DNA from 2 places in the Burkholderia sp. SR8 genome. Region 2 is predicted to be linked to the other one. Evidence: predicted binding sites of a transcription regulator. Region 2 holds the regulator's gene; the other holds the start of a gene.

Region 1 (4,210 bases), on a different contig from region 2:
CGACACGCACCGGCATCCCGTGCGCGATGCAGTACGCGAGCCAGCGCGTCTGGTTGTCTTGCAGCCGGTCGCCCGGCCCTTTCACTTCGATCAGTTCGTAGCGCCGCTCGCCGGGCCAGAACCGGACGAGGTCGGGCAGCCCCGAACGGTTGCTGCGGATGTCCGCGAGCAGGCGCGTGAACCACAGCCGCAGATGCTCGGGCGGCAGGCACGCGAGCGCCTGGTCGAGCAGCTCGCCGGTCAGCACGGCCCAGAACACGAACGGCGACTGCAGCCCCATCTTCGTCGCGTAGTGGCGGCGGATCGTGTCGCGGTACGCGCCCGAATCGAGTTGCGCGAAACACGCGGCAAACGCGTCGTCGCGGCGCAGCGCGAAGTCGGGCGCGTGCAGGTCGGCCGGCCCGCGCTGGAACGGGTGGAAGAACGCGCCGGGCACGGCCGCGAACACGGGCTCCCAGCACAGCAGGCCGAACAGCGAATTGATCAGCGTGTTCTCGACGTAGTGCACCGGTGCATCGGGCTGAAAGAGATGGTCGCGCACCGCGCATTCGACGCTCACGAACGCTTCGGGGCGCACCAGCACCAGCGTCTCGCGCGGCGCGCCGGACGCTGCGGCCGCCCGTTCGACCGGCTGCCCGAGACGGCGCTGCAGGCGCGGCAGCATCCGTTCGACACGCTGGCGCTCCTCGTCGCTTTCGAACGCGCCGCGCGCATCGAGCGCCAGCGCGAGCGCGTCGTCGTCGCGCCCGCAGCGCTCGAGCACGCGAATGCGCCGGTGCCGGCTGCCCGGCCACGCGCTGCGCGCATACGCGTCGAGCGCGGCGCTCCAGTCGGCGCGCCGTTCGCAGGCCTGCCCGAGCGCGAACAGCAGCTTCGCGCGGCGCGTCGCGAGCCACGGCTGCGCGCAGCCGACCGCGTCGATCGCATGCAGCAGGTCGTCGAACGGCACGTCGTCGGGCCACGCATCGAGCGCTTCGCGGCACGCGTGCAGCGCGAGATACGTATCGACGTCGCCGCGGTGCTGGAACGCGCGCGACGACGGCGCGATCGGCACGCTTTCGTACTGGAACACGCCGAGATCGGCGAGCACGAATTCGCTCCAGTCCTGATGCAGGTTGCCGAAGAACATCAGCCGCAGCCGGTCGCACAGCGCACCGACGGTCACGCGCAACACGCGATCGTCGGACTGCGGCCACCACGCGGCGAGCGGCTGCGCGACAGTGTGCGCGGGCCGCAGTCGTTCGAGCCAGTCGGGCTTGCGTTCGCCGGCGTGCGCGGCGAGCGACGGGAACACCTTCAGCAGGTCGGCCTTGGTCGACAGCGCGAACAGCTCGTCGAGCGCGAGTGCGGGCGCCGGATCGACCCAGCCGAGCGCGACGAGCGGCGCGGCCGCGTCGAGCGCGCTGCCGATTTCGTCGTACACGAGCTTGCTCGCGCGAAAGTCGGAGCCGGTGCGCATCAGCATCCGCACGAGCAACGCGCGCGACGCTTTCGGCAACCGCGCGAAATCCGCGAGAAACGCGTGTTCGTGCGCGTCGAACAGGTCGTCGTAACGCTCGCCGAGCCAGGCCAGCGCGCGTTCGAAATTGGTCAGGTAGTAGAACGCCGGGGGCGTCGGCGATGCAGGTGTCACGGGGATCGATCACTGTACGTTTGTACAGGTTCGAATCATATCAAATGTGCCGACAAACGCCGCACGGGGCCGCACCGCGCGGCCGCGCCCGGCTCCGGTCCGGGCACGGCCACGTCGGTCCGTCAGAACTGGTAGTTGACCGACATGTCGAACACGCCGTTCGTCGACTGCTGCGTGATCGGGCTGCGCCGCGCGCGGCCGACGAGCTGTTCGATCGCGCCGTCCATCGTCACGAACCAGTGCTTGTTGACGAACCAGACCATCGTCACGCCGGCGCCGAACGACTTCATCCCGGCACTCGCCGAATAGGCCGGCAGCCCCGAACGCGCGGATGCGCCCGGATTCACGCCGAACCAGCCGTTCATGTAGTGCGAGTCGGCGAACGATACCGTCGGCCCGGCGAACCAGAAGAAATGTTCGTTACTGCCCGGCATCGGCATGTACGCGGAGAAATCGCCGACCCAGCCGTTCGAGCCGCCGATGCTGCGCCGCACGTCGGCGCGCAGCACGAGCGGGAAATCCTTCGAGATCACGTAATCGGCCGCGAGCTTCATCACCGGCGCCGCATTGATGTTGTCGAGGCCGTTCAGGTGATCGAGATCGTCGGCCGAGCGGCGTCCGAGGTCATAGCCGACCGACAGGCTCACGCGCCAGTTCGGCCCGCGCAGCACGTTCGCGCCGAGCCCCTCGCCGGTCGACAGGAAGAACAGGTCGCGATAGCGGACGTCCAGGTTCGGGCCGCCCATCACGCGATAGCGGTCGGAGCCCGCGTAGCGCGGCTGCAGCGTCATCGCGGCGCCGACACTCACCTGCCACGTGGGCACGGTCGGGTCGAACAGCTTCTGCAGCGGGACGCCCGCCGAATACTGCCATTCGCCGAGCGGCGAAGGCGTCTGGGCCGACGCATCGCGGGCGTCGGCGGCCGCGAGCGCGGCGAAGGCCGACAGGCTCGCGACGAAACGGCGTGCGCCGGGTGACAGCAACGGGCGAGCAACGGTCATCAAGATGGTCTCCGTCGGTTGCGCTACACACACCTGAAGGAAAGCGCGTCGCGTCTGTTCGGCTGCAGCGGCAGACAGTCGCCGGCGCGAAGGTAGCGTGCGCTGAATAAGTGAACATCCTACGCGACGCGCGTGAAGCCGCAAAGCGCCCGTCGAGCACGGGCACTTTGCCGGTTTCCGGCACGCGCCGGTGGAAAATTGCGGAATCAGAAACGCTCGACGTGATAGTCGCCGGCGAGCGCGGCGGGGCTGCGCGTCGACATCATCCGCGAGAACCCGTCGGCGAGCCGGCCGAGCGCGAGCTGCTTCTGGCTCGCGTCCCAGTGCGTATAGGTGTCGTATGCGGAGTCGTCGAACGACACGGTGACGGCGACCGGCCGGCCGCTGGCACGAAACCCGATATGCAGCACGCCGCCCGGCAGCTCCTCGATGTGGTAGCGCAGCGAACGCGACTCGAAATAGCGGCCCAGCACCTGAGCGATCGCGCGCTTGTCCGGAGATTGCACGTGAATGTCCATGATGGTCCTCCTTTCAGTGATCGCGCGGCCGGCCGCGGTTGACTGCGCCCTCCCGGCATCCGCATCGGCGGCGGGTGCGACGGCGGGTCCCCGTGCGGCGGGCCCAACGGCACGGGCGGATCGACCGGATCGTCGTGTTCGGGCAGCGTCGGGTCGGGATCGACGTCGGGCGTCGGTTCGGGACGGTGCAGCATGGATGGCGTGTTCATGTCGCTCCTGCGCGGCGGCTCGCGCGTGTCGATTGGCGCGGCGACCGCACGCAACCGGCGTGCCCGGTCGTGCGCGACGGCAGGCGATCATGCGCCGTAAGCCGCCATCACGAGCCACATCGTCCGCCCTTCGGCCGCGAGCTGGACCGCGAGCGCGAACGGATCGGACGGCGTGCAGCGCGCGACCAGCGCCCGCTGCGCGCTTGCGGGCCCCGCGTAGACGGTATGGTTCAGCGCGCGCACTTCGTCCTTGCCATCGAACAGGCGGCGCTCGGGCCGATAGACCCGCGATTCGCGCTTCCATCTGTCGAAGCGCTCGCGCACCTGACTGAAATCGCCGCCGCACACGTTCGCGTCGTAACGTATCCTTTCCATGGGTTCATTCATCGCGATGTCCTCTCGTCCACGCCGACGGCTGGCTCGCCATGTGCCGGCCAGCCCGGCCGCTCGACGGCTGCAAGCGTCATGCCGCCGGCACCCGTGGGTACGGCGCTTGCGCCCTCGCAACCTGTAAGGAGGTTCGATCATGACCGCTCACGCCACCGGCCGCCGCGACGCCGTGTTACCGGCCGCCGGACCCGGCCTGTCCGCCGCATCGCGCAAACCGTCCGACGACAAGACGGAAGAGCGCATCGACGAAGGGCTCGAGGAAACGTTCCCGGCCAGCGATCCGCCCGCCGTCGGCGGTGCGACGCGTATCGACCCCGCCAAGCCGTCCGGCGAACGCGACCGTCGCGCGCCCGACGCCCCACCACCGCCCCGCGATCACGGCTGACGGCGGCACCCGGCTCCGGACGCGCGGCAGCACGGCGCCGGGCCGGCCCAACCGGAGTGATCTGATGAAACGCA
Region 2 (4,210 bases):
AGATACCACTGCAGCGTGTTGATCAGAAGCAGCATCAGGAACGACACGACCAGCATCACGACCGCCAGCGCGGTCGCGCCCGCGTAGTCGTACTGCTCGAGCTTCGTGATGATCAGCAGCGACGTGATCTCGGATTTCATCGGCACATTGCCGGCGATGAAGATCACCGATCCGTATTCGCCGAGCGCGCGCGCGAACGCGAGCGCGAAGCCGGTGAGCAGCGCCGGCAGCACCGACGGCAGCACGACGCGGCGGAACGTCAGCCAGCGCGATGCGCCGAGGCACGCGGCGGCCTCTTCCTGCTCGCGCTCGAAATCCTCGAGCACCGGCTGCACGGTGCGCACGACGAACGGCAGCCCGATGAAGGTCAGCGCGACCAGCACGCCGACCGGCGTGAACGCGATCTTGATGCCGAACGGCGCGAGATACTGGCCGACCCAGCCGTTGGTCGCATAGACGGCGGCGAGCGAGATGCCCGCGACCGACGTCGGCAGCGCGAACGGCAGGTCGACGATCGCGTCGACGAGGCGCTTGAACGGGAACGTGTAGCGCACGAGCACCCACGCGACGAGAAAGCCGAACACGGCGTTGATCACGGCGCCGCCGAGTGCGGCGGAGAACGTCAGCCGGTACGACGCGAGCACGCGCGGCGACGTGACGGCCGTGACGAACTGGTCCCACGACAGCGTCGCGGTCTTCAGGAACGTGGCGGCGAGCGGGATCAGCACCACGAGGCTCAAATAGGCCACCGTGATGCCGAGCGTCACGCCGAAACCGGGCAGCGCGCTCGGCTTGCGAAAGGTGTACGTCGTCATCGGATGCTCTTGCTGGGTCGATGCTGCTCATGGGTCCGACGCAAACGCCGGCGCGGAGTGTTCTCGCGCCGGCGGCCCGTCGGGGATGCGGCGCGCTGTCGTGGCGCGCCGCTGTCGTTATGGTGTGACTGCGTGCGTTACTGCGGCTTGTAGATCGAATCGAACACGCCGCCGTCCGCGAAATGCGTCTTCTGCGCATTCGTCCAGCCGCCGAACGTGTCGTCGACCGTGTACAGCTTCAGCTTCGGGAACTGCTTCGTCAGCTCCGCCGGCACGTTCTTCGAACGCGGACGGTAGTAGTTGCGCGCCGCGATCTCCTGGCCCTGCGGGCTGTACAGGAAATTCAGGTACGCCTCGGCCAGCTTGCGCGTGCCCTTCTTGTCGACCACCTTGTCGACCACCGCGACCGGCGGCTCGGCCAGGATGCTCACCGACGGCACGACGATCTCGAACTTGTCGGTGCCGAATTCCTTGATCGACAGGAACGCCTCGTTTTCCCATGCGATCAGCACGTCGCCGATCCCGCGCTGCACGAAGCTCGTCGTCGCACCCCGTGCGCCCGAATCGAGCACGCCGGCGTTCTTGTACAGCTTCGTCACGAATTCCTTTGCGCTCTGCTCGTTGCCGCCGGGCTTGTGCACGGCGTACGCCCATGCCGCCAGATAGTTCCAGCGCGCGCCGCCCGAGGTCTTCGGATTCGGCGTGACGATCGAGACGCCCGGCTTGGTCAGGTCGTCCCAGTCCTTGATCCCCTTCGGGTTGCCCTTGCGCACCAGGAACACGATCGTCGACGTGTACGGCGACGCGTTGTCGGGCAGGCGCTTTTGCCAGTCCTTGTTGACGAGACCCTTGTTGGCGAGCGCATCGATGTCGTACGCGAGCGCCAGCGTGACGACGTCGGCCTGCAGGCCGTCGAGCACCGAGCGCGCCTGCGCGCCCGAGCCGCCGTGCGACTGCTTGAAGTTGACCGTCTCGCCCGTCTTCGCCTTCCACTCCTTGCCGAACGCCTGGTTGAAATCCTGATACAGCTCGCGCGTCGGGTCGTACGACACGTTCAGGAACGTCGTATCGGCCTGCGCATGCGTCGCGACGCCGAGCGCCGCCGCCGCGCCCAGCGCGAGTGTTGCGATCAGGCGGCCCACTCCGCCCACCAGCCCCGTATTGCGCTTCGCCATCCTTGGTTCTCCAGTGTTGTCGGTATTGCGATGTCGGGCCAGTCTATCGAACGGGTTACATGATTAAAAATAATCGTTCTTCATTTTTTAATACTCAAAAGTGCTAACGCAGACTGGACGGACGGTTGCGGCAGACGAACCGCCGTCCGGACGTCGCGAAATGACGCCGGAACCGGCGCGATCGCGTCGAACCTCAAGTAACGCTTGAAATTCGCGAAGTACTGTATAAAAATACAGCTCACTGTCTATCCATACAGTTCAGCCATGACCAAACTCACCGCCCGTCAGCAGCAAGTGTTCGACTTGATCCGTCGCGCGATCGAGCGCTCCGGTTTCCCGCCCACGCGCGCCGAGATCGCGGCCGAGCTCGGCTTCAGTTCGCCGAACGCGGCCGAGGAACACCTGCGTGCGCTGGCGCGCAAGGGCGTGATCGAACTGGCGGCCGGCGCGTCGCGCGGCATCCGCCTGCTCGGCGTCGACGACGTCCCGCACCAGTTCACGCTCCCGCATGCCGGCCTGATGCAACTGTCGCTGCCGCTCGTCGGCCGGGTCGCGGCCGGCAGCCCGATCCTCGCGCAGGAGCACATCTCGCAGCATTACGCATGCGATCCCGCGCTGTTCACGAGCAAGCCCGACTACCTGCTGAAGGTGCGCGGGCTGTCCATGCGCGACGCCGGCATTCTCGACGGCGACCTCCTCGCGGTGCAGAAGCGCACCGAAGCGAAGGACGGCCAGATCATCGTTGCGCGTCTGGGCGACGACGTCACGGTCAAGCGCCTGATGCGCCGTCCCGGCGGCCTCGAGCTGATCGCGGAGAACCCGGATTACGAAAACATCTTCGTCAAGGCCGGCAGCGCGGAATTCGCGCTGGAAGGCATCGCCGTCGGGCTGATCCGCTCGGGCGAACTCTGACAATCGGTCTCGCTGAGGAGAACACCATGGAACGCCTTTCCCGTCTGCTGCCTTTCCGTCAATTCGGCCGCCTGCGTCACCTGCGCGGCCGCACGCCCTGCGCGCCGCTGTCCGCCGCGGCGCCCGTGGTGAGCCAAGAAGTCGCAGTTGAACGGCAGGCGTCGCTGCTGCCGTCGGCGCTTCCCGCATTCGCGCGGGTCTCGCTGAACGCCGGCCTCAATCACGCGGAACCGGCGCGCCGTGCGCCCGTCCGGGTCTATCACGGCCGCTCGCGCCTGATCATGGTGGGCACGATCGATGCCGTGTGCCGGATGATCGACCGCTGCATCGCCGAGGAACGATCGGCCACGCACGGCGGTCTCTGATTGCGGAACCTGTCCGCACCGGAGGGATCGTGACTGTAACGTCGGGCCGCGCGTGGCGGCTCAAACCCCTGCTGATCGTCGTGCTGGCCGTCGCCATACTGGCGGCGATCGGCTATGCATACGCATCGCCGTATGTCGCGCTCGGCCGCCTGAAAGCGGCGGTCGATGCGCGCGATGCGCAGGCAGTCAGTGAGTATGTCGATTTCCCGTCGCTGCGCATCAGCCTGAAGCAGCAGGTCACGGAAGAATTGATGCGCCGGATCGATGCGGTGAAGAAGGACAACCCGTTCGCGGTGATCGGCGCGCTGATCGGCTCCGCATTGATCGGCCCGCTGGTCGATGCGTACGCGACGCCGGAAGGTGTGGCGGCGCTGATGAGCGGGATCCCGCCGCGCGGCAATCCGGGCGAACGGCCGCCCGAATGGTCGGGGCCGCCGTCAGGCGGCGCGCCGGGCAACGCACCGGCTGCACCGCCAACGCCGGCCGCGCCGCCCGCTGGTCCGGGTGCCGCAGCGAGCGCGCCCGCCCCCGTACCCGGCAGCACCGCTGCGCCGTCCGCGTCTGCGGCAGCACCCGCACCGGCGAGCCTCGTTGATGCGGGCCATCCGCAGCAAACGAGCGCCGGCTACCGGAATATCGATGAATTCGTCGTGACCTACCAGCGCAGCGCCGACGGCACGCGTTATGCGGCGATCTTTCACCGCTTCGGACTGTTCTCGTGGAAGCTGTCCGCGATCGATCTGCACGCATGAGCGTGCCGCGATCGGAATGGATGCCGCGAACGCGGCACAGCGCGAGACCGGCGTGAACCGCGGGCACACCGCGGCCGGTCGGTCACGCGATCAACGCATCGTTTGCCGTGTTACTTGCCGCTCGCGGTAGCCGCTTCGCGTTCGCGCGCGATCTCGGCCTTTTGCTCTTCCGCCGAAGAACACGCGACCAG

What was found. Region 2 encodes LexA, which represses DNA repair genes until DNA is damaged. Its sites were predicted from a motif close to ACTGTATNNNNATACAGT; they were not measured.
Region 1: Q3A80_RS10435 (VRR-NUC domain-containing protein) is a predicted target of LexA. The motif match lies at 1,645-1,662, and genes of this name have one in related genera.

The regions. Positions count from the first base shown of each region.
Region 1 is NZ_JAULUC010000006.1:296,702-300,911, reverse strand. Features, by position in the region: gene Q3A80_RS10435 (VRR-NUC domain-containing protein) at 1-1,633, opposite strand, end outside; gene Q3A80_RS10430 (MipA/OmpV family protein) at 1,756-2,634, opposite strand; gene Q3A80_RS10425 (hypothetical protein) at 2,841-3,152, opposite strand; gene Q3A80_RS10420 (hypothetical protein) at 3,449-3,748, opposite strand; gene Q3A80_RS10415 (hypothetical protein) at 3,888-4,136, shown strand.
Region 2 is NZ_JAULUC010000007.1:195,579-199,788, forward strand. Features, by position in the region: gene cysT (sulfate ABC transporter permease subunit CysT) at 1-815, opposite strand, end outside; gene Q3A80_RS11465 (sulfate ABC transporter substrate-binding protein) at 953-1,990, opposite strand; gene lexA (transcriptional repressor LexA) at 2,255-2,902, shown strand; gene Q3A80_RS11475 (hypothetical protein) at 2,929-3,267, shown strand; gene Q3A80_RS11480 (DUF2939 domain-containing protein) at 3,297-4,019, shown strand; gene Q3A80_RS11485 (universal stress protein) at 4,130-4,210, opposite strand, start outside.